Regions from separate parts of the Serratia sp. FDAARGOS_506 genome, predicted to be linked through region 2. Evidence: predicted binding sites of a transcription regulator. Region 2 holds the regulator's gene; each other region holds the start of a gene.
What was found. Region 2 encodes PhoB, which activates phosphate uptake and scavenging genes when phosphate is short. Its sites were predicted from a motif close to CTGTCATAAAACTGNCNNAT; they were not measured.
Positions count from the first base shown of each region.

Region 1: the regulator PhoB is predicted to act here: its motif matches at 4,121-4,140, upstream of pstS (phosphate ABC transporter substrate-binding protein PstS).
Region 3: the regulator PhoB is predicted to act here: its motif matches at 6,833-6,852, upstream of opgB (phosphatidylglycerol--membrane-oligosaccharide glycerophosphotransferase).

Region 1 covers NZ_CP033831.1:1,497,126-1,507,422, reverse strand. Annotated here, with positions in the region: gene phoU (phosphate signaling complex protein PhoU) at 1-228, opposite strand, end outside; gene pstB (phosphate ABC transporter ATP-binding protein PstB) at 240-1,010, opposite strand; gene pstA (phosphate ABC transporter permease PstA) at 1,065-1,955, opposite strand; gene pstC (phosphate ABC transporter permease PstC) at 1,957-2,913, opposite strand; gene pstS (phosphate ABC transporter substrate-binding protein PstS) at 3,005-4,045, opposite strand; gene glmS (glutamine--fructose-6-phosphate transaminase (isomerizing)) at 4,381-6,210, opposite strand; gene glmU (bifunctional UDP-N-acetylglucosamine diphosphorylase/glucosamine-1-phosphate N-acetyltransferase GlmU) at 6,363-7,736, opposite strand; gene EGY12_RS07380 (F0F1 ATP synthase subunit epsilon) at 8,027-8,446, opposite strand; gene atpD (F0F1 ATP synthase subunit beta) at 8,467-9,849, opposite strand; gene atpG (F0F1 ATP synthase subunit gamma) at 9,882-10,297, opposite strand, start outside.
Region 2 covers NZ_CP033831.1:2,448,727-2,459,023, reverse strand. Annotated here, with positions in the region: gene EGY12_RS11920 (PstS family phosphate ABC transporter substrate-binding protein) at 272-1,234, opposite strand; gene phoR (phosphate regulon sensor histidine kinase PhoR) at 1,249-2,565, opposite strand; gene phoB (phosphate response regulator transcription factor PhoB) at 2,590-3,279, opposite strand; gene sbcD (exonuclease subunit SbcD) at 3,495-4,727, shown strand; gene sbcC (exonuclease subunit SbcC) at 4,724-7,975, shown strand; gene licT (BglG family transcription antiterminator LicT) at 8,207-9,055, shown strand; gene mak (fructokinase) at 9,213-10,127, opposite strand.
Region 3 covers NZ_CP033831.1:4,546,288-4,556,584, forward strand. Annotated here, with positions in the region: gene EGY12_RS22025 (GlxA family transcriptional regulator) at 1-604, opposite strand, end outside; gene EGY12_RS22030 (SDR family NAD(P)-dependent oxidoreductase) at 731-1,465, opposite strand; gene EGY12_RS22035 (LLM class flavin-dependent oxidoreductase) at 1,479-2,501, opposite strand; TPP riboswitch at 2,652-2,754, shown strand; gene tenA (thiaminase II) at 2,817-3,500, shown strand; gene EGY12_RS22045 (ABC transporter ATP-binding protein) at 3,497-4,237, shown strand; gene EGY12_RS22050 (ABC transporter permease) at 4,234-5,001, shown strand; gene EGY12_RS22055 (ABC transporter substrate-binding protein) at 5,037-5,972, shown strand; gene EGY12_RS22060 (transporter substrate-binding domain-containing protein) at 5,973-6,713, opposite strand; gene opgB (phosphatidylglycerol--membrane-oligosaccharide glycerophosphotransferase) at 7,000-9,303, shown strand; gene EGY12_RS22070 (AMP nucleosidase) at 9,442-10,297, shown strand, end outside.

The DNA.
Region 1 (10,297 bases), 950 kb from region 2:
GATGATGCGTACGCAAGCTTCGTCGATCGCCACTTCCATCATGTTGACCTTGGCGTCGCCTTCGATCACGCGCTTGGCCAACTCGCCATCCTGATTGTGCATCGCGGTAATGGCATCGGTCAGTTGCTGCTCCACCAGCCCGCCCATGGTCAGCACCTGGGTGCGGATATGCTCAAGCTCTGCGTTGAACTGGCCGGAAATGTGTTTGTTTAAATTCAGGTTATCCATGATGCTTCCTATCAACCATAACGGCCAGTGATGTAGTCTTCAGTCTGCTTTTTCTGCGGCGCAGTGAACAGGTTATCAGTATCACTGAACTCGATCAGCTCGCCCAGATACATAAATGCGGTAGAGTCGGAGCAGCGCGCCGCCTGCTGCATGTTGTGCGTCACGATCACCACGGTGTAATCGGCCTTCAGCTCGCTGATCAGCTCTTCAATCTTGCCAGTGGAGATCGGATCCAGCGCCGAGCATGGCTCATCCAGCAACAGCACTTCCGGACGAATGGCGATGCCGCGGGCGATGCACAGACGCTGCTGCTGGCCGCCGGAGAGGCTGTAGCCGCTCTGGTGCAGCTTGTCCTTGGTTTCGTTCCACAGCGCCGCCTTGGTCAGCGCCCACTGCACGCGCTCGTCCATATCGGCGCGCGACAGCTTTTCAAACAGGCGAACGCCGAAGGCGATGTTGTCGTAAATCGACATCGGGAACGGCGTCGGCTTCTGGAACACCATGCCGACCTTGGCGCGCAGCAGCGCGATATCCGAGTTGTCGGTCAGGATGTTCTGGCCGTCCAACAGGATGCCGCCTTCCGCACGCTGTTCCGGGTACAGCTGATACATCTTGTTGAAGGTGCGCAGCAGGGTGGACTTGCCGCAGCCGGACGGGCCGATAAACGCGGTGACCTTGTTTTTGGCAATATCCAGCGTGATGTTCTTCAGCGCATGGAATTTGCCGTAGTAGAAGTTCAGATCGCGTACCTGAATTTTGCTGCTGGAAGCGTCAGTAACCATACTCATCAAGACTTCTCTCTTTTCATCAGCGCCGCCAAAGCGGCGCTCAAAATTTTATGAATGCTTTTTCTTGGCGAAAATCACGCGCGCCAGGATATTCAGTAACAGTACGCACAGGGTGATCAACAGCACCCCGGCCCAGGCCAGCTGTTGCCATTCGGCGAACGGGCTCATGGCGAATTTGAAGATGGTCACCGGCAGGTTGGCGATCGGCTGCATCAGGTCGGTGCTCCAGAACTGGTTCGACAGCGAGGTGAACAGCAGCGGTGCCGTTTCCCCCGCGATGCGCGCAATCGCCAGGAGCACGCCGGTGATGATGCCGGACACCGACGCCTTCAGCGTGATGGCGGAAATCATGCGCCATTTTGGCGTACCCAGGGCGTACGCCGCCTCGCGCAGCGTATCCGGTACCAACTTCAGCATGTTCTCGGTGGTGCGAATGACGATCGGCACCTGCAGCAGCGCCAGCGCCACGATGCCGGCCCAGCCGGAGAAGTGTTCCATCTTCGCCACCACGATGGTGTAAACGAACAGGCCCACCACGATCGACGGTGCGGACAACAGGATATCGTTGATAAAGCGGATCACTTCCGCCAGCCAGGATTTACGGCCGTATTCCGCCAGGTAGATGCCGGCCATGATGCCCAGCGGCGTACCGAAGATGGTCGCCCACAGGATCAACAGGCCGCTGCCGGCGATGGCGTTGGCCAAGCCGCCGCCCGCGGTATTCGGCGGCGGGGTCATTTCGGTGAACAGCGCCAGCGACATGCCGTCGAAACCTTTGGTGACGGTGGCGATCAGGATCCAGATCAGCCAGAACAGCCCGAACGCCATGGTCGCCATCGACAGGAACAGCGCGAGGCGGTTTTTCTGCCGGCGCCAGGCCTGCATTTTACGGCGGCTTTCCGCCAGAACGACTGCGTTTTGCATATCCATCGTCGCCATGTTAACGCCCCTCATTCTTGGCCAAACGCATGATCATCAGTTTCGACAGCGCCAGCACGATAAAGGTGATAACAAACAGAATCAGGCCCAGCTCCATCAACGCGGCGGTGTGCACGCCGGACTCGGCTTCGGCGAATTCGTTGGCCAGCGCCGAGGTGATGCTGTTGCCCGGCATGTACAGCGAAGCGCTGTCGAGCTGGTAGGTGTTACCGATGATAAAGGTCACCGCCATGGTTTCCCCCAGCGCGCGGCCCAGCCCCAACATCACGCCGCCGATGACGCCGTTTTTGGTGAACGGCAGCACGATGCGCCAGATGACTTCCCAGGTGGTGCAACCGATGCCGTAGGCCGACTCTTTCATCATCACCGGCGTCTGTTCGAACACGTCGCGCATGACCGCAGCGATGTAAGGAATGATCATGATCGCCAGGATCACCCCGGCGGCCAGGATGCCGATGCCGAAGGCCGGGCCGGAGAACAGCTCGCCGACGATCGGAATGCCCGACAGCACTTCGCCCACCGGCGTCTGGAAATATTCGGCGAACAGCGGGGCGAACACGAACAGGCCCCACATGCCGTAGACGATGCTCGGGATGGCCGCCAGCAGCTCAATGGCGATGCCCAGCGGCCGCTTCAACCAGTTCGGCGCCAGTTCGGTCAGGAACAGCGCGATGCCGAAACTCACCGGCACGGCGATGATCAGCGCGATAAGCGAGGTGACCACGGTGCCGTAGATCGGCACCAGTGCGCCGAACTGCTCCGCCGGCGCGTCCCACTCTTTGGTCCACAGGAAAGCGAAGCCGAATTTCTGCATGCTTGGCCAGGAGGCGAAGATCAGCGAAACGATAATGCCGCCCAGCAACAATAGGGTAATCAGCGCCGCCAGTCTCACCAGCGCGCTGAAAATGATGTCACCGTTTTTGCCCGGTGCTTTGATGGTCGGCTTGTACTCAGCCATAGATTACTCTCTGTTTGAACCCTGGCAGCCCCAACCGGGATCGGAGCCTGAAGAACTGTGTGGGGCGCGGCGAACCCGCGCCCCTGCGTTGTTAGTACAGCGCTTTACCTGAACTGTCTTTTACGTTGGTTTTCCAGGCCGCGCGCACCTGCTCAACCACTTCTTTCGGCAGGGTGGCGTAATCCAGCTCGTTAGCCTGTTTGCCGCCGGTTTTGTAAGCCCAGTCGAAGAACTTCAGCACTTCGGCGCCCTGAGCAGGGTTTTTCTGCTCTTTGTGCACCAGGATGAAGGTGGTGGAGGTAATTGGCCACACGTTGTCGCCTTTCTGGTCAGTCAGATCCTGAGCGAAGGTCTTGCTCCAATCCACGCCTTTGGCCGCGTTGCTGAAGCTCTCTTCGGTCGGGCTGACCGGTTTGCCGTCGGCGGAAACCAGCTTGGTGTAAGCCAGGTTGTTCTGCTTGGCGTAGGCGTATTCTACGTAGCCGATAGAGCCAGGCAGACGCTGGACGAAAGCGGCGATGCCGTCGTTGCCTTTACCGCCCAGACCGGTCGGCCAGTTAACGGTAGAACCGGCGCCAATCTTCTCTTTCCACTGCGCGTTGGCCTTGGACAGGTAGCTGGTGAACACGAACGAGGTGCCGGAACCGTCGGCGCGACGCACCACGGCGATGTTCTGGTCAGGCAGTTTCACGCCTGGGTTCAGCTTGGTGATAGCCGGATCGTTCCACTTTTTGACGTTGCCCAGGTAGATATCGCCCAGGGTTTTGCCGTCCAGAGTCAGTTCGCCGGATTTGATGCCCGGGATATTCACAGCCAGCACTACGCCGCCAATCACGGTCGGGAACTGGAACAGGCCGTCAGCCGCCAGCTTGTCGTCAGACAGCGGGGCGTCGGAAGCGCCAAAGTCAACGGTGTTGGCTACGATTTGCTTCACGCCGCCAGAGGAGCCGATGCCCTGATAGTTAACTTTGTTGCCGGTTTCTTTCTGATAAGAATCTGCCCACTTGGCGTAAACCGGAGCGGGGAATGTCGCACCTGCACCGGTCAGGCTGGCAGCAGCGAACGCGGACACGGTGGTCAGGGAGAAGGTCGCTGCCACAATACTGGCGACGGTGGTACGCATCAGTTTCATAATCCCTCCTAATGGGATATTTAAAATCGACTTCGAGTCGTTTTAATCAGAGTAAGTATTGCTGCAGGAGGGAAAATAGGACAGTTTGGTGACAGAAAAATGTACGCAATATGACAGTTATATTACAACGCGTTTGAGGGGTATTTGTTTATTTATAAATCAATTGATTAGCTAAAAAACAGCGCAATTGCCAAGCAATAAAAAACCGTTTGGTCACGCCCTATCCGCTTGAATATGACAATGTTTATCGCCGAATCGGCATCGCCGTCATCTTTTACGACGCTCATGAAAAAAGCCGGCGCTAGGGCCGGCTTTTGCAGTTTACCTGCGGCAGATTACTCTACGGTGACGGACTTCGCCAGGTTGCGCGGCTGGTCAACGTCGGTGCCTTTGATCAGCGCCACGTGGTAAGACAGCAGCTGCAACGGCACGGTGTAGAAGATAGGCGCCACGATTTCCTCGACGTGCGGCAGAGGAATGATGGTCATGCCTTCACTGCTGACGAAGCCGGCGTCCTGATCGGCGAACACGTACAGCTGGCCGCCGCGCGCACGCACTTCTTCAATGTTGGACTTCAGCTTTTCCAACAGTTCGTTGTTCGGCGCCACCACAATCACCGGCATGTCGGCGTCGATCAGCGCCAGCGGGCCGTGTTTCAACTCGCCCGCCGCATAAGCTTCGGCGTGAATATAGGAGATCTCTTTCAGCTTCAGCGCCCCTTCCATGGCGATCGGATACTGATCGCCGCGGCCGAGGAACAGCGCATGGTGCTTGTCGGAGAAGCCTTCCGCCAGCGCTTCGATCTCTTTATCCATCGACAGCATCTGCTCGATACGCGCCGGCAGCGCCTGCAGGCCGTGCACGATCTCCTGCTCCACGCTCTGCGCCATGCCTTTCAGGCGGCCCAGGCGCGCCACCAGCATCAACAGCACGGTGAGCTGCGTAGTGAAGGCCTTGGTCGAGGCTACGCCGATTTCCGTGCCGGCCTTGGTCATCAACGCCAGATCGGATTCACGCACCAGCGAAGAGCCGGCCACGTTACAAACGGCCAGCGAACCGAGATAACCCAGCTCTTTGGACAGGCGCAGCGCCGCTAATGTGTCGGCGGTTTCGCCGGACTGCGACAGGGTGATGATCAGGCTGCCCGGACGCACCGCCGATTTGCGGTAACGGAATTCGGACGCGATCTCGACGTCGCACGGCACGCCGGCCAGCGCTTCGAACCAGTAACGCGCCACCATACCGGAGTGATAAGAAGTACCACAGGCAATAATCTGCACGTGCTGCACCTTGGCCAACAGCTCATCGGCGCGCGGGCCCAGCTCGCTCAGGTTGATTTGGCCATGGCTGAACCGCCCTTCCAGTGTGTTTTTCAGCGCCAGCGGCTGTTCGTAAATCTCTTTTTGCATGTAGTGGCGGTAAGCGCCCTTGTCGCCGGCGTCATACTGCACTTGGGATTCGATCTCAGGGCGCTCGATGGCGTTACCCTGCTTGTCGAAGATGTTGACGGTGCGGCGAGTCACTTCCACCACGTCGCCTTCTTCCAGGAAGATGAAGCGGCGAGTGACCGGCAACAGCGCCAGCTGATCGGAAGCGATGAAGTTTTCGCCGACGCCGCGGCCGATAACCAGCGGGCTGCCGGAGCGCGCCGCGACCAGTACGCTCGGATCGCGGCTGTCCATCACCACGGTGCCGTAGGCGCCGCGCAGCTGTGGGATCACGCGCTGAACCACTTCCAGCAGCGTACCGCCCTGCTGTTGTTCCCAATGCACCAGGTGCGCAATCACTTCGGTGTCGGTTTCGGAGCTGAAGCGATAACCGCGTTCGATCAACAGTTCGCGCAGCGGTTCGTGGTTTTCGATGATGCCGTTATGCACCACGGTAATGTAGTCGGAAACATGCGGGTGCGCGTTCGCCTCGGTCGGCTCACCGTGCGTTGCCCAGCGGGTGTGAGCGATGCCGGTACCGCCGTGCAGATCGGTCTGCTCCGCCGCTTCGGCCAACTTTTGCACCTTGCCTACGCGACGCAGGCGGCTGACGTTGCCCTGCGCGTCGACCACTGCCAGACCGGCGGAGTCATAACCGCGGTACTCAAGACGACGTAAACCTTCCAACAGAATTTCTGCGATATCACGTTGCGCTACTGCGCCTACAATTCCACACATCAGTTGTATTCCTAATGAGCGCCCTTCATGGGCGTTTTCGATGCCTTGACCTGATTTTTGCCGGTTTTTACCGTGCGCCCCCCGAGCCTGTAGATGGTAGGGGTTATTATGTTTTGTATTGGGCTCGTGAACGGAGCCCAACGCAAAACACACTATGACTTCTTCTTCACCGGACGTTGCCAGCCCTGAATGTGCACCTGCTTGACGCGGCTCAGCACCAGTTCGTTCTCGGCGATATCGCGCGTCACCGTGGTGCCGGCGGCGATGGTGGAGCCTTTGCCGACCGACACCGGCGCCACCAACTGGGTATCGGAACCCACGAACACGCCATCACCGATCAGCGTCTTGTGCTTGTTGGCGCCATCATAGTTACAGGTGATGGTACCGGCGCCGATATTAACATCATCGCCGATTTCAGCATCGCCCAGGTAGCTGAGGTGGCCGGCCTTGGAGCCTTTGCCCAGACGCGCCTTTTTCATTTCCACAAAGTTGCCGACGTGAGCCCCTGCAGCCAGCTCCGCGCCTGGGCGCAGGCGGGCGAACGGCCCCACGGTGCAGTCGGCCTCCAGCACGCTGTCTTCCAGCACGCTGTAAGGACTGATCTCGCAGTCATCGCCGATCACGCAGTTTTTCAGCACGCAGCCGGCGCCGATTTTCACCCGGTCGCCCAGCTTGACGTGACCTTCGATAATCACATTCGCATCAATAGTGATGTCGCGGCCGTGAACAAGCTCCCCGCGCAGATCGAAACGTGCCGGATCCAGCAGCATCACGCCGGCCAACAGCAGCTTTTCAGACTGTTCCGACTGGAAGACGCGCTCCAGGGTCGCCAGCTGCAGGCGGTTGTTCACGCCTTCCACTTCGCTCAAACGCGACGGGTGCACGGTTTCAATTTTCTTGCCGTCGGCATGGGCCAACGCAATGATATCGGTGATGTAAAACTCGCCCTGTGCGTTGTCGTTATTCAACATCCCCAGCCAGCGCTTCAGATCGCGCCCGTTCGCCACCAGAATGCCGGTATTGATCTCGTTAATCTGGCGCTGTTTCTCGCTGGCATCCTTGTGTTCGACGATGCCCACCACGTTGCCCTGCTCGCGCACGATGCGGCCGTAACCGCTCGGATCGTCCAGCTTGACCGTCAGCAGACCGATGCCGCCCTGCGGCTTGGCCGCCAGCAGGCGTTGCAGCGTATCCACCGAGATCAACGGCACATCGCCGTACAGCATCAGCACGTCTTCATCGTCGGCAAAGTGCGGCGCGGCCTGCTGCATCGCATGACCGGTACCCAATTGTTCAGCCTGCAGCACCCAGTTCAGTGCGCCGTCAGCCAGCGTGCTTTTCAACAAATCGCCGCCGTGACCGTATACCAGGTGAACATGTTGCGCGCCCAGTTTCATCGCGGCATCAATGACGTGTTGCACCATCGGCTTGCCGGCCAACGGATGTAAGACCTTGGGAAGATCGGAATACATGCGTGTTCCCTTGCCCGCGGCGAGGATAACCACGCTCATTGCGCTGTTCGACATAAGCAACCTGATAACTCCATTTTGATAGACGAAAGTAAAACCGTTTAGCGACGATATTACTACATATTTTTCTGCACGAACCCGGCGCAGGCCGCGTGGGCCTTGGCCTGCCGCTATCGCGGCCAATTCGGCGTCGGGACGAAAAAACTGTCGGCGATCGGCGACGTTTCTTTCCCGATATCAGGGGTTATACACCACACTGTCCACCGGGCTGAAATGCTTATTTTAAAGTAAAAAAAAAGCGACCCTATAGGCCGCTTTCTTAAAGTTGGGTGCTATGCACCCAAACATTACATCGCTTTTCTGGTGAGCTCGATAACGCGCAGTTTTGCGATCGCTTTCGCCAGTTCAGCGGATGCCTGAGCATAGTCGACATCGCCATGAGAGCTGCGAATGTGTTCTTCAGCTTTACGCTTAGCTTCCAACGCTCTCGCTTCGTCGAGGTCAGTACCACGGATAGCAGTGTCCGCCAGCACGGTAACCACGCTCGGTTGCACCTCGAGGATGCCACCGGACAGGTAGATGAACTCTTCTTCACCGTGCTGCTTAACAATACGCACCATGCCAGGCTTGATGGCAGTCAGCAGCGGCGCATGGCCAGGGAAGATCCCCAGTTCACCTTCGCTGCCTGTCACCTGGATCTTCTGCACCAGGCCGGAAAACATCTGTTTTTCCGCGCTGACTACATCCAGATGGTAAGTCATAGCCATATCACCCTCCTCTCAAGGCGTTACAGTTTCTTGGCTTTTTCCACTGCTTCTTCAATGGTGCCAACCATGTAGAACGCCTGCTCCGGCAGGTGGTCATAGTCGCCGTCCATAATGCCTTTGAAACCACGGATGGTGTCTTTCAGCGATACGAACTTGCCCGGAGAACCGGTGAAGACTTCTGCCACGAAGAACGGCTGAGACAGGAAACGTTGGATCTTACGCGCACGGGATACAACCAGTTTGTCTTCTTCAGACAGCTCGTCCATACCCAGGATCGCGATGATATCTTTCAGTTCCTGATAGCGTTGCAGAATAGACTGCACGCCACGCGCTACGTCGTAGTGCTCCTGGCCAACGACCAGCGGATCCAGCTGACGGCTGGTGGAATCCAGCGGGTCAACGGCCGGGTAGATACCCAGAGAAGCGATGTTACGGCTCAGTACCACGGTTGCGTCCAAGTGCGCAAAGGTGGTGGCTGGTGACGGGTCAGTCAAGTCATCCGCAGGAACGTAAACGGCCTGTACGGATGTGATGGAACCGGTCTTGGTCGAGGTGATACGTTCTTGCAGAACGCCCATCTCTTCCGCCAGCGTTGGCTGATAACCTACCGCGGATGGCATACGGCCCAGAAGTGCGGACACTTCGGTACCGGCCAGGGTGTAACGGTAGATGTTGTCAACGAACAGCAGTACGTCACGGCCTTCGTCACGGAATTTCTCCGCCATGGTCAGACCGGTCAGCGCAACGCGCAGACGGTTACCTGGTGGCTCGTTCATCTGGCCGTAAACCAGGGATACTTTGTCCAGAACGTTGGAGTCGGTCATTTCGTGGTAGAAGTCGTTACCCTCACGAGTACGCTCGCCCACGCCCGCAAACACGGAATAACCGGAGTGCTCGATCGCGATGTTACGGATCAGCTCCATCATGTTTACGGTTTTACCTACGCCCGCACCGCCGAACAGACCAACTTTACCGCCCTTGGCGAATGGACAAATCAGATCCATTACCTTGATACCGGTTTCCAGCAGTTCCTGGGAGTTGGACAGCTCTTCGTAGCTTGGCGCCGCGCGGTGAATCGCCCAACGCTCTTCTTCGCCGATGTCGCCTTTCATGTCGATCGGTTGACCCAATACGTTCATGATACGGCCCAGGGTAGCTTTACCCACCGGCACTTCAATCGGGTGATCCAGGTTGTTCACTTTCAGACCGCGACGCAGACCGTCGGAGGTCCCCATTGCGATACAGCGAACCACGCCACCGCCCAGCTGTTGCTGAACTTCCAACACCAGTTTTTCGGTGCCGTTTTCTACCTCAAGGGCATCGTACACTTTTGGTACGGCATCCTGAGGGAACTCGACGTCCACCACGGCGCCGATTACCTGGATAATCTTTCCAGTAGCCATCTTGAATCCTCTACGTAATTCGTAAACCTAGCTTAAACCGCGGAGGCTCCCGAAACGATCTCGGTGAGTTCCTGAGTGATGCTGGCCTGACGCGCCTTGTTGTATACCAACTGCAGCTCTTTGATCAGGCTACCGCCGTTATCGGTTGCGGCTTTCATCGCGACCATTCGTGCGGCCTGCTCGCTGGCCAGGTTTTCCACGACGCCCTGATAAACCTGCGACTCCACATAGCGGCGCAGCAAGGTATCAAGCAGCACTTTTGGATCGGGTTCATACAGGTAATCCCAAGGCGTTTTCTTCAGCTCTTCGTCATCGGCTGGCGGTAACGGCAGCAGCTGAAGCACCTGCGGCTCTTGGGACATCGTATTAACAAATTTGTTGCTGACAATGTACAGCTTGTCCAAACGACCTTCGTCGTAGGCCTGCAGCATCACTTTCACCGGCCCGA
Region 2 (10,297 bases):
AAGGCTAAGGTAAACGTTTATAGCGCTTCAAGGCAAGACGCACGGCGAAAAGCAGAGCTATCGACCATATAAACTTTATCCACCAGTCGATCATATTGGCTATCAATAAATATACACTACATGATTTGTATCATTTTTGAACAATGAATTCACGAAACGTGAAGCATATATCACTTTACCGCGCGAAAACGCCAATAAATGCCCTATTTTCGCGTGGCATAAGCTCCGATCCGCCGCTAAAAAAGGCGAAAATTACGCCGCTTTTTGTCGTTTATTGCATCAGGGCCGGTGCGAGCGGCGGCAACCCAAGAGCCTGGCGAGTCTTTTGCAGGGCGCCCGGCGGCAGCGGCAGATAGCCGTCGTGATTGACCAGGCTCTGCCCTGCGGTCGACAGCACGCGATCGAGGAACGCGGCAGTCAGTGGTTCGAGCGGTTGATTAGGCGCTTTGTTGATGTAGATATAGAGGTAGCGCGACAGCGGGTAGCGATCGTTACGCACGTTGTCGGCGGTAGGTGCCACATAATCCTCCCCCGATTCCGCCAACGGCAGCAGCCGCACGCCGCTGGCGCGAAAGCCGATGCTGGCATAGCCGATGCCGTTGAGCGAACCGGCCACCGCCTGCACCACCGAAGCTGAACCGGGCAACTCATTGACGCGCGGCATAAAGTCGCCGCCGCACAGCGCGCGCAGTTTGAAATAGCCGTAAGTGCCGGAAGCCGAGTTGCGGCCGAAGCGCTGCAGCGAACGCGTCGCCCAGTCGCCGCTAAGCCCCAGCTCGCCCCAGCGCGTCAGCGGCTGGCTTTCACCGCAGCGCCGGGTGGCGGAAAAAATGCGATCGAGCTGCTGCAGATTGAGGCCGCGCAGCGGGTTATCCTGATGCACCAATACCACCAGCGCATCCACCGCCACCGGCACCGCCAGCGGCGCATAGCCATAGCGGTGTTCGAACGCCGAAACCTCGGCCGCTTTCATCGGCCGACTCATCGGGCCCAACTGCGCGGCGCCCGCCGCCAATGCGGTCGGCGCGGTAGAGGAGCCGGCGGCCTGGATCTGCAGGTTAACGTTGGGGTAATGCTGGCTGAAATCCTGCGCCCACAGCGCCATCAGATTCGCCAGGGTGTCGGAACCGACGCTGGACAGGTTGCCCGCCAACATGCCGTCGGGTTGCGCCAGCGCGCCGCGTCCGGCCAGCAGCGCCAGGCAAAGCAACAGCCCTCGGGTTATTCGGGTCATACCGGTGTCTCGCGTTAATTTTTCACCGCATTCTCTGATAAAGCGGCGGGAACAATCAACCGGTTGGGTAAGGTAAAGATAAAGCGGGTGCCGATCCCCGGCTCGCTAAGGATCTCCAACCGCGCGTCGTGATGGCTGAGCGCGTGTTTAACGATCGCCAGCCCCAGCCCGCTGCCGCCGGTCTGGCGCGAACGGGCCTTGTCGACGCGGTAAAAACGCTCGGTCAGGCGCGGAAGGTGTTCGGCGGCGATGCCCGGCCCGTTATCGCTGACCTGGAACTGCGCGCCATGCGCCGTCTGCTGCCAGCTCACTTCGATATGAGTGCCCTTCGGCGTGTGGTTGACCGCGTTGTACACCAGGTTAGACACCGCGCTGCGCAACTGGTCTTCATTGCCGAACACGTTGAGTTGTTCGTTCACCCGGAAGGTGATCTCGTGATTACCGCCACTCAGCGATTGCGCCTCGCGCTGCAACACCCGCAGCATCAGCGGGATATCCACCCGCTCGTTCATGTCGACATTGGGCGCCGCCTCGATGCGCGACAGCGTCAGCAGCTGCTTGACCAGCCCGTCCATCCGGCGGGTCTGCTCTTGCATGGTGCTAAGCGCCTTGCTGCGCAGCGAACCGTCCTGCTCTTCGTCGCCCATCATCTCCAGGTAGCCTTGCAGCACCGTCAGCGGCGTGCGCAGTTCATGGCTGACGTTGGCGAAGAAGTTGCGCCGCGCGCCCTCCAGCTGGCGCATCTGGGTGACGTCACGCGCCACCATCAGCAGCTGCCCTTCGGAATAAGGCATCACGCGGAATTCGACGTAGTGTTCGTTGTTCAGCTGCAGCGTCAGCGGGCGCGAGAACTCCTGCTGTTGCAGATAATGGCTGAATTCCGGATAACGCAGCAGGTTGAGGATGTGCTGGCCGTTGTCTTCCGGCCAGCGGAAGCCGAGCAGATGCTGCGCCAGCCCGTTGCACCAGAAAATGTTGCCTTCGACGGTGGTCATCACCACCGCGTCAGGCAGCGATTCGGCCCCGCTGCGAAAGCGCTTGATCAGCAGCGCCAGCTCGCGCCGGCGGCGGCGATTGCGCTGCTGCATCTGATACAGGCCATAGAACAGGGGCTCCCAGCTCCAGCGGCCGGGCGGCGGCGTCATGCTGCGGTCGATCCACAGCCAATGGGAGAGCTTGAGCTGGTTGTAGAAATTCCACACCAGCGCCGCCAGCGCGGAGGCCAGCAGGAACCAGGGCAAATAACCGAAAATCAGCCCCAGCAGTAAGGCGGGCAGACAAAAAAGAGCCAGCTCCAGAGCCAGCCTCTTCCACGACAGACGTTCTAACACGGCATATTCTCCAGCGCGGCGCGATCAGTAGCGCGTTGAGAACCGGTAGCCGGTGCCCCGAACGGTTTGAACCATTTTATCATGCCCACTGGTTTCTAACGCCTTGCGGAGCCGACGGATATGCACGTCAACGGTACGGTCTTCCACATAAACGTTAGTGCCCCAGACGTGATTAAGCAACTGCTCACGGCTATAAACCCGCTCCGGGTGGGTCATAAAGAAGTGCAGCAGCTTGAACTCGGTCGGCCCCATATCCAACGCCTGATCGTTAGCCATCACGCGGTGGGAGGACGGATCCAGGCTCAGCCCTTGCATTTCAATCACTTCTTCCACCGCCATCGGTGAAATACGGCGCATGACCGCCTTGATGCGCGCCACCAGCTCCTTGGGCGAGAACGGCTTGGTGATGTAATCATCCGCCCCCACTTCCAGGCCGCGCACGCGGTCTTCCTCTTCGCCGCGCGCGGTCAGCATCATGACCGGAATATCGCGGGTCAGCGCTTCGCGCTTCATATGTTTGATAAACTGAATGCCGGAACCGCCGGGCAACATCCAGTCGAGCAACACCAAATCAGGGAACGGCTCAGACAGGCGCGTCACGGCGCTGTCATAATCCTCGGCTTCCAACGGTTGGTAACCATTCTGTTCCAACACAAAGCACACCATCTCACGGATCGGCGCTTCGTCTTCCACCACCAGTATGCGTCTTGCCATCGTCAATCCTGCCAATGTGTTAGCGACTTTGCGGGCGCCATTATGCGTCAGTTTTGTGACACTTTTATGAAAAAAAGCGGCTGTTATAGGCAGTAAGCATAGCGATTATTTCCCGGCGCAAAGAAAAATCATTCCGTAGTCGTCGCCATTGCGCCGGGACAGCCGCCGCCGCGGCCTTTATAATCATCGCCATTACCTTTGCATCCGGGAGTGTCATGCGCCTGATCCACACCTCTGACTGGCATCTTGGCCAGTACTTTTTCACCAAAAGCCGCGCCGCCGAGCACCAGGCTTTTCTGAACTGGCTGATCGAACAGATCGAGCAGCAGCAGGTGGATGCGCTGATCGTCGCCGGGGATCTGTTCGATACCGGCTCGCCGCCCAGCTACGCCCGCGAGCTGTACAACCGCTTCGTGGTGGAACTGCAGCGCACCGGCTGCCAACTGGTGGTTTTGGGCGGCAACCACGACTCGGTAGCGACGCTGAACGAATCGCGGGAACTGCTCTCTTGCCTGAACACCACGGTGATCGCGAGTGCGCAGGGCGCCCTCGAGCAACAGATTGTGGTGCTTAACCAACGCGACGGCCAGCCGGGTGCCGTGCTGTGCGCCATTCCGTTTCTGCGGCCACGCGATCTGCTCACCAGCCGCGCCGGCGAATCCGGCGCGCAGAAACAGCAGGCGCTGCAGGAAGCCATCGCCGAACATTACCAAGCGCTGTATCAGGCGGCCTGCGAGCGCCGCGATCGGCTGGGCCAGCCGCTGCCGATCGTCGCCACCGGCCACCTGACCACCGTCGGCGTCACCACCTCCGACTCGGTGCGCGACATCTATATCGGCACCCTTGACGCCTTCCCGGCACAGGCTTTCCCTCCCGCCGACTATATAGCGCTGGGTCACATTCACCGCGCGCAGAACGTCGCCAAGTCGGAACATATACGCTATAGCGGCTCACCGATTCCACTCAGCTTCGATGAGCTGGGCAAAGCCAAAAGCGTCTTCCTGGTCGATTTCGCCGACGGCGCTCTTCAGCAGGTAAAAGCGCTAACGATCCCGCAGTTCCAGCCCATGCAGCTGATTAAAGGCGATCTGGCTGAGATCGAACGACAGCTGCAGCAATTTGCCGACTATGCCGGCGAGCTGCCGGTGTGGCTGGATATCGAAGTGGCGACGCAGGACTACCTCAGCGATATTCAGCGCCGCATCCAACTGATGGCGGATGAGCTGCCGGTGGAAGTCGTGCTGCTGCGGCGCAGCAAAGAGCAACGCCGCCAGGCGATCGCGCAGCAGGACAAGGAAACGCTGAACGAGCTGAGCGTCAACGAGGTGTTCGAACGGCGCCTGGCGCAGGAGGCCGACATGCCCGAAGCGCGCCAACGGCGGATGCATCAACTGTTCCGTCAGGTGGTCGATGCGGTGCAGCACAATCCTGAGGAGACCCAACCATGAAGATCCTCAGCCTGCGGTTAAAAAACCTCAACTCGCTGCAGGGCGAGTGGAAAATTGACTTCACCGCCGAGCCGTTCGCCAGCAACGGCCTGTTCGCCATTACCGGCCCGACCGGCGCGGGCAAAACCACCCTGCTGGACGCCATTTGCCTGGCGCTGTATCACCAGACGCCGCGCCTCAACGTCACGCCGAGCCAGAATGAACTGATGACCCGTCACACCGCCGAATCGCTGGCGGAGGTCGAATTCGAGGTCAAGGGCGTCGGCTATCGCGCCTTCTGGAGCCAGCGCCGCGCCAAAAACGCGCCGGACGGCAATCTGCAGGCGCCGAAGGTCGAACTGGCGCGCCGCGAGGACGGCAAGATCCTGGCGGACAAAGTGCGCGACAAGCTGGAGATCACCGCCGCCATTACCGGGCTGGACTTCGGCCGCTTCACCAAATCGATGATGCTGTCTCAGGGGCAGTTCGCCGCGTTTCTCAACGCCGATGCCAACGATCGCGCCGAGCTGTTGGAAGAGCTGACCGGCACCGAAATCTACGGGCGGCTGTCCGAACAGGTGTTCGAATCCCACAAGCAGGCCAAAACCGACCTGGATGCGTTGCACCAGCGCGCCAGCGGCATCGAGCTGCTGAACGATGAACAGCGCCACTCCCTGACTGAACGGCTGACGGCGCTGAGCGCGCAGGAAATCGCCCTCGGCGAACAAACCCAGCGGCAGCAACAGGCGCTGAGCTGGTTGCAACAATGGCAACGCCTCCAGCAACAGCAAAACGAGGGGCAACGGCGGCTGGAAACCACCCATCGCGAGCAGGCCGAGGCCGCCCCGCAGCTGCAGCGGCTGGCGCTGAGCGAACCGGCCGAGAAATTACGGCCGCTGCGCGGCGAACGCGATCGCTGCCGCGCCGAGCTGCAGACGATACAACAGCAGGCAGCCCAGCTGACGCAGCAACAGGAGCGGCACTCGGCGCAGCTGGCGCCGCTGCAGCAGGCGGTGGAAAAGGCCCGTCTGGCGCAGCAAGCTCATGCCGAGCATATGCGGCAGCAGCAACAGCTGATCGATGACCAGGTCGCCCCGCTCGACCATCAGATCGCCCAACTGCAGTCGACGCAGACCGAACGGCGACAGGCCGGCGATGCCGCCGCGCAGCAGTGCGCCCAGCAGCAAACTGCGCTGGAGCAGCTCACCGCTCAGCGCAGCCAGCTGACGGCTCAGGCCGGGCAGTATCAGCAACAGTTGAATGCGCTGAGTGAAGCGCTGACCGTTCAACAGCAACAGCAGCAGGCGCTGGAGGCGCAAACGCCGCTGGCCCCGCTGCGCCAGCGCCTGAGCACCCTGGCGGATCTGCGCCCAACGCGTCAGCAGCTGTTCACGCTCGCTTCCCTGTACCGGCAGACCCGTGACCGTCTTGCCCGGCAACAGGCGGAGCACGCCGAGCGGCAAACACAGCTCGCCGGACTGCAACAACAGCTGGAGAGCGCGCGTCAGCAATTCAAGCAGCACAAGGCGCAGCTACAGGAAGTGGAGCGGATCCACGAGCTGGAAAAACGCATCGTCAGCCTGGAAGCGGAGCGCGCCCTGCTGCAGAGCGGTGCCCCCTGCCCGCTGTGTGGCTCCCCCAACCACCCGGCGGTGGAGCAATATCAGGCGGTGCAGCCTTCGGCGACGGAACAGCGCTTGGTTGAGATGCGCACCCTCGCCGAGAAACTGCAAACCCAGGGCACCGAGCTGCGCACCCGCTGTGAAGGCCTGCAAGAGCAGCAGCAACGCCAGCAGCAGGCTATCGCGCAGGATGAGCAGCAGCTGGCTGCCCAACAGCAGCAATGGCAGCAGCTCAGCGCGCCGCTGGCGTTCGACTTTACCCTGGCGGAGGGCGAGCAACTCAGCGCCTGGCTGAGCGGCTGCGACGACGAAGAGCGGCGCGGGCAGCACGCGCTGCAGCAGCATGAACAGGCGGCGCAGGCGGTACAACAGGCAAAAGACGCGCTCGCCGCTCTGCAAACGCAGCAGCAGCAGGCGCAGCAACAGCTGGCGCTGCTCGAAGAGCGCTTTATGCTGTTGCAGAAAACTCATGCCGCCAGCCTGCAACAGCAGCAAGACCTGCTTCAACGCTGGCAGGAAGGCGAGAAGACCCTCGCCGAGCGGCGCGCGCAGCGGCTGGCGCTGTTCGGCGAACAGCGAGTCGCCGAGGTGCGCGAACAGCTGCGCGCCAAACAAATCGCCTGTGAACAGGCCAGCTTGCAGGCCGCCGAGCAGTGGCAAAAGGCGCAGGAACTGCGCGAGCGCCTGGCCGGCCAGCAGGCCGGGTTGCAACAACAGCACACCCAAATGCAGGAACGGCTGCAGCAGGCGGAGCAGCAATGGCTGCAGGCGCTGGCCGACAGCGAATTCGCCGATGAAACCACCTTCGCCGCCGCGCTGCTGGACGACGCCCTGCGCCGCGAATTGCAGCAGCGTAAAGAGCAGCTGCAACAGCGGCAGGTAGAGGCTGCGGCCCTGCTGGCTCAGGCGACGCAAACGCTGGAGCAGCATCGGCAGAACCGCCCGGAAGGGACGGATGAGGCCAACGCGGATCTCGACGCGCTCACCCAATCGCTGGCCGAACTGGCACAGCAGTTGAAGGCGCTGCAGCTGAGCCAGGGCGAGCTGCGCAACCAGCTGGAAAGCGACGCCGCCCGCCGTCTCAATCAACAGGCGCTGTTCGAGCAAATCGCCCGCAGCCAGCAAGACTACGACGACTGGAGCTACCTCAACCAGCTGATCGGCTCGAAAGAAGGCGACAAGTTCCGCCGCTTCGCGCAGGGGCTGACGCTCGATCATCTGGTTTATCTGGCCAACCTTCAGCTCGGCCGGCTGCACGGGCGCTACCTGCTGCAGCGCAAAACCAGCGACGCGCTGGAGCTGCAGGTGGTGGACACCTGGCAGGCCGACGCGCTGCGCGATACCCGTACCCTGTCCGGCGGCGAAAGCTTCCTGGTCAGCCTGGCGCTAGCGCTGGCGTTGTCCGATCTGGTCAGCCACAAAACCAGCATCGACTCGCTGTTCCTCGACGAAGGCTTTGGCACGCTGGACGCCGAAACCCTCGATACCGCGCTGGACGCGCTGGACAGCCTGAATGCTTCCGGTAAAACCATTGGCGTGATCAGCCACGTCGAGGCGATGAAAGAGCGCATTCCGGTGCAGATCAAAGTGAAAAAGGTCAACGGGCTCGGCGTCAGCCGGCTGGAGGCGCACTTCAGGCTGGAATGATCCCGCCGTGCGCGGCACAGAAGTGTGACCGCGGCGGCACTCCGCGGTGAAAAGCGTTGAGCCGCGGCGAGCACGGGTTATTATGCAGGCATAACAGGATTGTTACTGTATCCCCTCCGCCGCTCAGGCCGCAGGACAGAAACATAAAATACAGGCAAAACCTGACGCCCGGGATCGCTTCCGGGCGTCAGGTTTTTTCGTTTTCAGGATGCTGAAACACCGGGAAAAACCATGAGAATCGCTAAAATACTCAATAATAACGTGGTGATTACGCTGGATGACCGTCAGGAAGAGACGGTGGTAATGGGAAAAGGAATCGGCTTTAAAAAGAAGCCCGGCGACACGCTGGACGAAAGCCTGATCGAAAAGGTGTTCACCCATAACGGCGGCGAAATCGCCGAGCGCTATAAAGAACTGCTCTCCGAGATCCCGCTGGCCTGCGTCACCACCGCCGACAGGATTATTACCCTTGCCCGAGAACGCCTGCCGGGTAAATTGCATAACATCGTCTACATCACGCTGACCGACCACATCCACTTCGCCCTGCAGCGACACGCCGAAGGGCTGGATATCAAAAATGCGTTGCTGTGGGAGATTAAAAAGCTCTACCCGGCCGAGTTCGCCGTCGGCCTGGAGGCGCTGGCTCTGATCGCCCAGCGGCTGGATACCGCGCTGCCGGAAGACGAGGCCGGATTTATCGCCCTGCACCTGGTCAACGCCCAGCTTAACGACGAGATGCACAACACGCTGCACATCACCCGCGTGATGCAAGAGATCCTCAATCTGGTCAAATACCACTTCCGCTTTGATTACAACGAGGAAGCCCTGAGCTACCACCGTTTCGTCACCCATTTGAAATTCTTTGCCCAGCGCCTGCTGGGGAAAAACTACGTCGACAGCGACGACGACTCGCTGTATCAGGTAGTGAAAGAGAAGTACCGAGAGTCATTCGCCTGCGCCGGCAAGATCAACCGCCACATCGAAAAGCACTATCAGCATCAGCTCACCACGGAGGAGATGATGTTCCTGACCATTCATATCGAACGGGTACGCAGCGAAAGCGAGGAAAAACCGGCTTAACGGCGGGTGTCCGCCAGCTGGCTCAGATTGGATTTGGCTTCGTGCATATTGGCCCGAATTGCCATACGCGCCCTCCTTAGCTAAAGCATAAAGCGCCGTCCAGTTTTGTACAGGGAGTCGTTTAAAGCGCGAGCAGGCTCGCGCTTTGTTGCAACGCTTAGCGCTGCTGTTGCGGCCACAGCCAGGCCGCACCGCGTACGCCGCTGGAGTCGCCGTGCACCGCCTTGCGGATCGGCGTTTCACACTCGCCGCCGAACACCCAGCCTTTCACCAACGGCGGCACATTGCGGTACAAGCGATCCACGTTGCTCATGCCGCCGCCGAGCACCACCACGTCCGGATCCAGAATGTTGATCACGTGCGCCAACGCTTTCGCCAGTCGCATTTCGTAGCGCACGATCGCCTGCTCCGCCAGCGCATCGCCCCGCTCGCTCAGCGCCATAATCTCGTGCCCTTGCAGCGCGTTGCCGCTCAGGCGCGCATAGTCGGTGGCGAAACCGGTGCCGGAAATAAAGGTTTCGATACAGCCCGGTTTGCCGCAGTAGCACGGCACTTCGCGGGCGTAGCGCAGCTCATCGTCATCCTGCCACGGCAGCGGGTTGTGGCCCCATTCGCCGGCGATGCCATTGCCGCCGGAATGCGCCTGGCCGTTCAGCGCCACGCCGGCGCCGCAGCCGGTGCCGATAATGACCGCAAACACGGTTTTCGCGCCGGCGCCTGCGCCGTCGGTGGCTTCCGACACCGCCAGGCAGTTGGCGTCGTTAGCGATACGCACCTCGCGCGCCAGCAGCGCCGACAGATCCTTGTCCAGCGGTTGGCCGTTGAGCCATACCGAGTTAGCGTTTTTCACCCGCCCGGTAAACGGCGACAGCGTGCCGGGAATGCCGATCCCGACCGATCCCTGTTCGCCGGTATGATCTTCCGCCAGTTTCACCAGCCCGGCGATCGCCGCCAGGGTTTGCCCATAGTCATGGCGCGGCGTGGCGATGCGATGGCGAAACAGCTCTCGCCCGTCGTCCGCCAACGCAATCACTTCAATTTTTGTCCCACCCAAATCGATGCCAATGCGCACGTTTTTTTCTCCTCGATGCAGCGCAGCGTTGCCACAGCCTAATGTAAGCGCGCGGATGAATCACCTGTTTCCCTCTCCCCGGCCAGGCCTTTTCCGCTGCGTACGGCGACGCAATTCGGAGAGAATGGGGCGATTTTTCAGCGTCAATTCGTTATCATGCCGCCCTGCTT
Region 3 (10,297 bases), 2.1 Mb from region 2:
CCTGCCCGCCGGGGCGGCGCAGAAACATCACCAGATCCTGAGCCACTTCGCGCGCCTGCACGAAACCATAGTCGTCTTCCACCAGCGCCAGCGTCAGGTCGAAGCCGGAACTGACGCCGCCGGAGGTCCAGATCGGCCCGTCCTGCACGTAGATTGGGCCATTCTCGACCTGCACCCGCGGGAAGCGCGCCTGCAGCGTTTCCGCCAGCCGCCAGTGGGTGGTCGCCCGCCGTCCGTCCAGCAATCCGGCCTCGGCCAGCAGCAGAGCCCCGCCGCAGACCGAGGCGATTCGGCGCGCCTGCGGGGCCGCCCGGCGCAGCCAATCCGCCACCAGGGCGCCCTCTGCTTCGGTCGCCCCTTTGCCGGCGACGATGACGGTATCGCGCGGCAGTGCCGGATCGAGATCCGCCAGGCGATGATCGGCCAACAGGCTCAGCCCGGACAGACCGTGTATCACCCGATGGGATTGCGTGGTGGCGACCGCGATCTGATACAGCGGCGCCTCGGCAGGGCTCAGACGGTTGGCCTGCATCAGGATATCGGCGATGCCCGCCGCTTCGAACAGCATGCCCCCTTCAGGGACGATAATCAGGAATGTATGCATGGCGATAATAGGAAGAACGAGCAAAACAGGTCATGCAGCCACTGTATAAGAAAAACCTCGCCGGTTCATCCTGCGGGCATAAAAAAGCCCGCCGATAACCTCGACGGGCCTGGAAGGAATAGCCATTCAAGCCTGCGGCAGGCTCACTCCGCTGACGCGCGCTAACTGCGCCAGCAGCGCCGTTTGAAACGCCTCGTCGTGCACCGCGGCATGGGGATCGAACCGTTGCTGATGGTGCCAATAACCGCCGGTCGCCAGGGCCTGCGGCTCATCGCTGGTCACCAACCACACCTGCGTCACATGTCCCAACGCCAGATCGTCGGGCGCATCCGCGCCGCCCATTTTGGTCGGCACCCAGCCGGGATCGACCGCGCTGCTGATGACGCCGGGCCACAGGCGCGCCACGGCGGCGGCCAGCGCGGTGACGAACAGTTTGCTGTCCGAATAGGAACCGGCTGCGCCGCCGAGCCAGTCTACGCCGTTCAGTTCCGGCACGCCGTCAAAGTGCATGCTGCTGCTCAGGTAGACGATGCGCTTGGGGCGTTCGATCAGGGCCGTCAGCAGGTAAGGCGCAATCACGTTCACCGGCATCACCTGCGGCCCGGTAAACATACCGGCGTTGTGGATCACCGCGTCCGGGCGGCCGAGGCGATTGACCTGCTCGGCGAGCAGCCGGATCTGCTGCACATCGGACAGATCGCCGATCGCGGCCTGCGCGCCGCGATCCAGCAGATCGCGCACCGCGTCCAAACGGCCGGGCTCACGCGCATGCAAAATCACCTGATGCCCTTCGTCCAACAGCGTTTGCGCGGCGGCGCGGCCCAGCCCGTCTACCGAGCCGGTAATGAAAATGCGTGACATGCCACTCCTCCGTTTAGCGCCAGCCGAGCGCCGGCGCGACATGGGTTAAAATCGATTCGATGACGTGGGCGTTGTACTCCACGCCCAGCTGGTTAGGCACGGTCAGCAGCAGCGTATCCGCTTCGGCGATGGCCTCGTCCTGCGCCAGCTGTTTTATCAGCTCGTCCGGCTCGGCGGCATAGCTGCGGCCAAAGATCGCCCGGGTCTGCGCGTCGATATATCCCAGCTGATCGCCCTCCTTGCCACCGCCGCCGAAGTAGTTGCGATCCCGCTGATCCACCAGCGCGAAGATGCTGCGGCTCACGGAAACCCGCGGCTCGTGCGTATGGCCGGCCTCTTGCCAGGCGGCGCGGTAGGCGCGGATCTGCTTGGCCTGCTGAATGTGGAAAGGTTCGCCGGTCTCGTCGTTCTTGAGCGTCGAACTTTGCAGGTGCATGCCGAGCTTCGCCGCCCAGACGGCGGTGGCGTTCGAACCGGCACCCCACCAGATGCGGTCGCGCAGCCCGGCGGAAAACGGCTCCGGCCGCAGCAGCCCGGGCGGATTCGGGAACATCGGCTGCGGATTGGGTTCGGCGAACCCTTCACCGCGCAGCGCTTCCAGGAACACTTCGGTATGGCGGCGGGCCATGTCCGCGTCGCTCTCGCCGTCGGCCGGGGCATAGCCGAAATAGCGCCAGCCGTCGATCACCTGCTCCGGCGAGCCGCGGCTGATGCCGAGCTGCAGCCGCCCACCGGCGATCAGATCCGCCGCGCCGGCGTCTTCCACCATGTACAGCGGGTTTTCATAGCGCATGTCGATCACGCCGGTGCCGATTTCGATACGTTGGGTTTTGGCGCCGATGGCGGCCAACAGCGGGAACGGCGATCCCAGCTGGCGCGCAAAGTGGTGTACGCGAAAATAGGCGCCGTCCGCCCCCAGATCTTCGGCGGCGACCGCCAGATCGATGGACTGCAGCAGCGCATCCGCCGCGGAACGGGTGCCGGACTGGGCGGAAGGCGACCAGTGGCCGAACGAGAGAAAACCAATCTTTTTCATCGGGAATCGTCCTCAAAGGCAGAATCATCGGCCTACAGTGACAAAAAGCGCGCGCTCTGCGCCAGTAAAATCGCCCACGATCGCACTAAACGAACCGATTGCCGCCGCGCCGCCCGGCGATTGTAATCAAAAAACAAATGTCGTATAACAAGCAGCTCCGAGGGGTGTCCTGTTACGGGCTGAGATGGCGCAAGCCGAACCCTTTGAACCTGATCTGGGTCATGCCAGCGAAGGGACGGTTAGGTAACAACGCTCTCACCCGTTGCCTGTTCATACCCCAGCGTGCCCGGATCTCCACTGACTCAAGGAGGTCCCATGTCCATCACCACCCTGTTCGAAAACGGTCTTTACGGCCGGCTGCGCCAACATGCCGGCAGCCACTGGCAGGACTACGTCGAGCACCCGTTTCTGCAGCAGCTCGCCGCCGGCACCTTGCCCGAACGCGCTTTTCGCCGCTACCTGACCCAGGACTACCTGTTCCTGCTGCACTTCGCCCGCGCCTACGCGCTGCTGGTCAGCAAGCTGCGTACCCTGCCGGAGATGCGCGCCGCCACCGCCTCGCTTAACGGCATCGTCGCCGAACTGCCGCTGCACGTGGCCTACTGCGCCGAATGGGGGCTGAGCGAAGCGCAGATCGCCGCCCAGCCGGAAGCGGCGGAGACCATGAACTACACCCGTTACGTGCTGGATATCGGCCATGCCGGCGACGCCCTCGATCTGCTGGCCGGCCTGCTGCCCTGCGTGGCCGGCTATGCCGAAATTGGCCTGCGGCTGCTGCACGATCCCGCCACCAAGATGGAGGGCAATCCTTACGCCTCCTGGATCCGCAACTACGGCGACGAGGGCTATCTGGCCGGCGTGCGTGCCGCCATCGAGCTGCTCGAGACCGTCGGTCATCAGCGTGGCGCGCAAAGCCGCCTCACTGAGCTGGCGCAGATTTTCACCACCGCCACCCAGTTGGAATCGGCTTTTTGGCAGATGGGGCTGAACGCCTCATGACCTCCCCGCTTCTCCCGCCCGGCATTCAGGTGCGGGATCTCAGCCTGCGTTTCGGTCAGAAAATCGTCTTTGATCGGCTGAGCTTCGACATCGCCGGCGGCAGCTTCGTCGCCCTGCTCGGCGCCAGCGGCGCCGGCAAAACCAGTTTGCTGAAGATCATCGCCGGCCTGGAACGGGCCACCTCGGGCACGGTAGCCGGCAGCGACGGCCAGCCGATCGCCGGGCGCATCGCCTATATGGGGCAAAAAGATCTGCTCTACCCGTGGCTGACCATCGAAGAGAACGTCGCCCTCGGCTCGCGGCTGCGCGGCGAAACACCGGACCGGGCGTGGGCGGCACACCTGCTGGAGCGCGTGGGCCTGGCCGCGCATGGCCGCAGCCTGCCCGCCTCGCTGTCCGGCGGGATGCGCCAGCGCGCTGCCATCGCCCGCACGCTCTACGAACGCCAGCCGATCGTGCTGATGGACGAACCCTTTTCCGCGCTGGACGCCATTACCCGCGCCGAGATCCAGAGCCTGGCCGCCGAACTGCTGGCGCAAAACACCGTGCTGCTGATCACCCACGATCCGATGGAGGCCTGCCGCCTGAGCCACCGGCTGCTGGTGCTGTCGCCCTGGCCGCTGGGCCTCGACGACACCCACCGCATCAGCGGGCAACCGCCGCGCGCACCGGATGACGCCGACCTGCTGAAAAGCCAGGCCGAACTGCTCCAACAGCTGGTGAGGGCAGCGCAATGAATATCGCCAAAGAACGTGGGCTTACCCGCCTGCGGCGTGGGCTGACGGTGTTTGCCGGCCTGCTGCTGCTGTGGTGGTTGGCGGTGCAAAGCGGCATTCCGGCCTTTCTGCTGCCCACGCCGGGCGCGGTGGCGCAGGCGCTATGGGACGGGCGCAGCTATCTCGCCTGGCACACGCTGGTCACCGCTTCGGAAATCGTCAGCGGGCTGGCGCTGGGCGTACTGCTCGGCGCCGCGCTTGCGCTGTGCATGATCTTCTCGCCGCGCCTGCAGCGCTGGCTGATGCCGCTGGTGCTCACCAGCCAGGCGATACCGGTGTTCGCCCTGGCCCCGCTGCTGGTGCTGTGGTTCGGCTTCGGCATGAGCGCCAAGGTGGCGATGGCGGTACTGGTGATCTTCTTCCCGGTAGTGTCGGCCTTCTTCGACGGGCTGCGCCGGGTCAACAACGACTATCTCGATCTGGCGCGCACGATGCGCGCTTCGCGCTGGGCGCAGCTGCGGCACGTGCGGCTGATGGCTGCGCTGCCGGCCTTCGGTTCCGGCCTGCGCATGGCCGCCGCGGTCGCGCCGATCGGCGCCATCATCGGCGAATGGGTCGGCTCGGCCGAAGGGCTGGGCTACGTGATGCTTAACGCCAACGCGCGTATGCAGACCGACATCTGCTTCGCCGCGCTGTTTATTTTGGTGCTGATGACTGTGCTGCTGTGGACTGCGGTGGATGCGCTGCTGCGGCGCCTGATCGCCTGGGCGCCGGAAAACGACTGATGATTGCAACCATAACCAGGGATAAAGGAACGACCATGATCAAACAAACCGTTTGCGGGCTGCTGCTGGGCGCCGCCATCACCGGCCAGGCCGGCGCGGCCGAAAAGCTGACGCTGGTGCTCGACTGGTACATCAACCCCGATCACGCACCGATTATGGTGGCCGAGCAGATCGGCGCCTTCAAGGCCGAAGGGCTGGACGTCAAGATCGTGCCGCCGTCCGATCCGGCGCTGCCGCCGCGGCTGGTGGCCGCCAAACAGGCAGACCTCGCCATCACCTATCAACCGCAGCTGCACTTCTTCGCCGATCAGGGCCTGCCGCTGATGCGGGTCGGCACGCTGATCAACACACCGCTGAATACGGTGATCGCGCTGGATAAAAACATCACCTCACCGGCGGATCTCAAAGGCAAAACGGTGGGTTACTCGGTCAGCGGCATCGAACAAGCGACGCTGGCCACCATGGTCGAACACGAGCACCTCAAACCGCAGGACATCAAGCTCATCAACGTCAACTTCCAGCTGACCAGCGCCCTGCTGGCGGGCCAGGTCGATGCGGTGATCGGCGGCTACCGCAACATCGAAGCGCTGGAGCTGAAGCTGCAGGGTAAGACGCCGGTGGTGTTCAACGTCGAAGATTACGGCGTGCCGGCCTACGACGAACTGATCATCGTCGCCAACCGCGATGCGGTGAACGAGCCGAAAATCCGCAAATTCCTCGCCGCGCTGAAGAAAGGCAGCGACTACCTGCATGCGCACCCGCAGGACACCTGGCTGGCATTCGCCAAGGCGCACCCGGAGCTGAATACCGAGCTGAACAAGCAGGCGTGGCAAGCCAGCCTGCCGCTGTTCGCGCGCGATCCGGCGAAGCTGGATCGGGCCCGCTACCAGGCTTACGAACAGTTCCTGTTCGATAACAAGCTGATCAAGAAAATCACCCCGGTAGAACAGTACGCGGTGGAGCTGAACTGATCACGCCGAGGCGGCCGGCGGCGCCACCGTCACCTCGCCCTGGCCGCTGCGCTGCAAGGCCGCCTTCACCAACCCGTTGGCTTTGCAGCGCTCGATAAAATCGTTCACGTAGGCGGCGCCCTGCGTTTTTTGCCGCGGCACCGCCATCGCCTGGCGGATGGCGGTGAAATGTCCCTCCAGCACCCGGTAGCCGGGATGGGCGGCCGCAGCAGCCTGCAGTGGCTGGCGCACGCCGGCCGCTGCCTCCAGCCCGCGTTCGAAAAACAGCGCGATCGCCTCGGCGGAAGTTGCCGCCCGCACCAGCTGCGCCTGCTGCAGCGTGCGCGATAAAAACAGATCGTACGCCGCCCCCTGGCCGACCGCTATGCGCACCTCCGGCCTGTCGAGTTGCGCCACCTCAAAGTAAGGCGCGTCGTTCGCCACCAGATAAGTCCCCTCGATGATCACGTACGGCTCACTGAAGGCGATCTGCGCCGCGCGCACCGGCTCGATGGCCATAAACGCCAGGTTCCAGGCGCCGCTGTCCAGATCGGCGAACACCTTGCCCGCCGCGTCATAGGTGACCAGTTCGAGCGCCACGCCCAACTCCTGGGCCAGCGCGGCGGCCAGCTCCACCGAAGCGCCTTGCGGTTTGCCACCGGTCCCGGCCTGCGCCAGCACCGGATTGCCGTAGTTGATCGCCGCGCGCAACACGCCTTGCGGGGCCAGATCGTCGAGTACCGCGGCGGGAATCGTCTGCATATTTCCTCCTGAATGGCTGATGGGCGCACCGTCGTGGCGCTCATTAAGCGTAGAGCGAAACCTCCGACCAGCAAGCTTTCGCCGCCGAGGCCGCCGTCGGCGTGATTAACGTCACACTATTGTCATAAAAATGTACAATAGCCGCCGCTCGTCGGCCGTAGCGGGAGATCGCGCGTTGTTCCGCCGCCGGCAATAGGCTATACCCTTCACTTTTCGCGCTGCGGCACGCTCGGCGGCGCAAACCAGGGCAGCAACGGTTTTATTTCAATCAGACAAGGTTTGGCGGATGGTATTAGCAGTCGTTTCGTTTGTTCTCTTTTTGGCGTCAATTTTGATTTATCGCACCCGGGCCGCCGCCAACCGCTGGTGGTTCGCCATTTTGCTGACGCTGCTCGGCAGCTATCTGGTGCTGAACGTCATCCTGATCGCCAGCAACTACTTCACCGGCGACGGCATCACCGATGCGGTGATCTACACCGTCACCAGCAGCCTCAAAGGCGCGGGCATCAGCAAATACGTGCTGCCGTTTATCGGCCTGCTGGCGGCCTTGGGGCTCATCTTCGCAGTGCTGGCCCGCAGCCTGCTGCGCCGCAAGGCCAAAGGCAGCAGCGTGGCCTACAGCGTCGTCGCCGTACTGCTGGCGCTGTTTTCGGTCGGCACCACCCCGGCGTTTCAGGACATCTCGCTGCTGGTCAAGAGCCAGATCGTCGGCGATACCGCCGATTTCACCACCTACTACAAAGCGCCGAAAAAGACCGTACAGGGCAAGCGGCCGAACCTGGTGTACATCTATGCCGAGAGCCTGGAGCGCACCTACTTCGATACCGAGCTGTTTCCCGGCCTGGCCGACGAGCTGAACGCCCTGCGCGCAGACAGTATCGATTTCAGCAACACCCAGCAGTTGCCGGGCACCGGTTACACCATCGCCGGCATGGTCGCCTCGCAGTGCGGCATTCCGCTGTTCGCGCCCTTCGACGGCAACGCCTCCAGCGCGGTCTCCACCTTCTACCCGGAGAACGTCTGCCTGGGCGACGTGCTGAAGGCCGCCGGCTACAGCAACTATTTCTATCAGGGCGCCGAGCTGGCGTTCGCCGGTAAAGACACCTTCCTGAAATCCCACGGCTTCGACTACGTTTACGGCTTCAAAGAGCTGCGCGAACAGGTCGCCGATCCGAGCTACAAAAACGACTGGGGCTGGTACGACGACAGCGTGTTGGACGTGGTGTACGGCAAGTTCGTCGAGCTGTCCAAGCAGCGCCAACCCTTCTCGCTGTTTACCCTGACCGTCGACACCCATCACCCGGACGGCTTTATCTCCGCCGGCTGCAGCAAGAAAAGTTACGCCTGGCAGAATAAAGAAAACCGCTCGCTGAGCGCGGTGGCCTGCAGCCAGCAACACATCGCCGCGTTGATCGACAAGATCAAACGCTCGCCCTATTTCAGCAATACCGTGATCGTGGTGTCCTCCGATCATCTGGCGATGAACAACACCGCCTACGATATCCTGACCAAACAGAAGCGCCGCAATCTGTTCTTCATCATCGACGGCACCCGGCCGCTGGCGGAACAGCGCAACGAGAAGCGCAGCACGCTGGATAACGGCGCCACGGTGCTGGACGTGATGGGCGGCGACAACTACATCGGCCTTGGCCGCAGCAGCCTGTCGGCGCCGTCGCTGTCTACGGTGTTCCTGAACATCGAAGAGAAGATCAACGGCTGGAAACCGGCGGTGATCAACCAGTGGGGCCTGCCGAACCGCATCAGCGACTACAGCGTCGATACGCGCCAGCGCAGCTTCAGCTTCTCCGGTGTCACCTACAAGGTGCCGTTCATTCTGCGGGTGGGCGATAACCGCATCGAACCGATGTTCAACGTCTACCTTTCCACCCCGCTGCGCAAACAGCTGGCCGGGCTGGGCGCGGGGGAGAAATTCGTCTGGGTCGATAAATGCTACGAGATCGGCCGGGTCTGGGCGCCGCAGCTGGCGCTGAGCACCGACATCTGCGTGGCCTCCGGCACCCTGGCCTCACCGCCGCAGATCGTACAGGCCAGCGGCGAACGCTTCCGCGGCAAGGTGGGCTTTACCGCCCCGGCGGCCGACAGCGTCGCCGATTATCAAAACGCCGTCGCCCGCCTGCAGGTGGACGACGCGGCGATGAAGTACCGGGCGGACAGCATTGAGTTCATGCTGCCCGGCATGCCGGAACAGGTGAAGGCCATCACCGGCGTTTCCGGCGTCGAGGAGTGGGGCCGCTGGTCCGACGCCAACCTGGCGCCGGCAGTCGACATCGATTACGTCGATCCGCTGCCGCACACCTTCGATCTGGTGCTGCGCGCCCGCGCCTACGGCAATAACGTCGGCGAACCGATTTCGGTGCGCGTCGGCGACGAAGAGCGCTTCGTGTCGCTCGGCGAACAGGACAGCACCGTCACCCTGCGCTTCGACAACCCGCGCGGCGCGCAGAAGATCAGCATAACCCCGCCGGCCCCCACCGAGCCGAAAGAGAGCGCCAGCGGCGGTTTCACGCCGAAGAAGCTGGGCATCGGCCTGGTCTCGCTGAAGGTCGAGGCGGCCGACCCCGCCTCCTGATCCCCGCGCCCTCACGGGCACGGTATTTTCTTTGCCGCGCCCGTCATTTCGACCAAGCTTTTACGCCCTTCTTCGGCTAACCTGTGACGGTAAAACGCCGCAACCCCGCCACAGAGCCGGGACATCCAAGGAGAAAGTATGAGCTATGCCCCACCTCGCAGCGGCCTCAGCGCCGATCAGGCACTCGATCAACTGGAAGCCCTGTATGACGCCGCGGTAGACGCGCTGCGTCAGGCGGTCAGCGACTTTATCAGCCACGGCACGCTGCCGGATGCGCAGGCGCGCGCCGCCGGGCTGTTCGTGTATCCCGAACTGCGCGTCAGCTGGGACGGGCAGCAATCCGGCCCGAGCAAAACCCGCGCCTTCGGCCGCTTCACCCATCCCGGCAGCTACAGCACCACCGTGACCCGTCCACAGCTGTTCCGCCACTATCTGGCCGAACAGCTGGCGATGCTGGAGCACGATTACGCCGCCCATATCGAAGTGGCACCTTCGCAGCAGGAGATCCCGTTCCCTTACGTGATCGACGGCTCCAGCCTGGCGCTCGATCGCTCGATGAGCGCCGGCATCGCGCAGCATTTCCCCACCACCGAGCTGGCGCAGATCGGTGACGAAACCGCCGACGGCCTGTACCACACCACCGATAACCATTTCCCGCTGTCGCATTTCGATGCGCTGCGCGCGGATTTCTCGCTGGCGCGGCTGCGGCACTACACCGGTACGCCGGTGGAGCACTTCCAGCCGTTCGTGCTGTTCACCAACTACACCCGCTATGTAGATGAGTTCGTGCGCTGGGCCTGTGCCCAGATCGCCGATCCGGCCAGCCCGTACATCGCGCTCTCCAGCGCCGGCGGCACCTACATCACGCCGGAAACCAGCGCCCCCGAACAGGCGGTGTCCGATCTGGCGTGGAAAAACCACCAGATGCCGGCCTATCACCTGATTTCGCGCACTGGCCAGGGCATCACGCTGATCAACATCGGCGTCGGCCCGT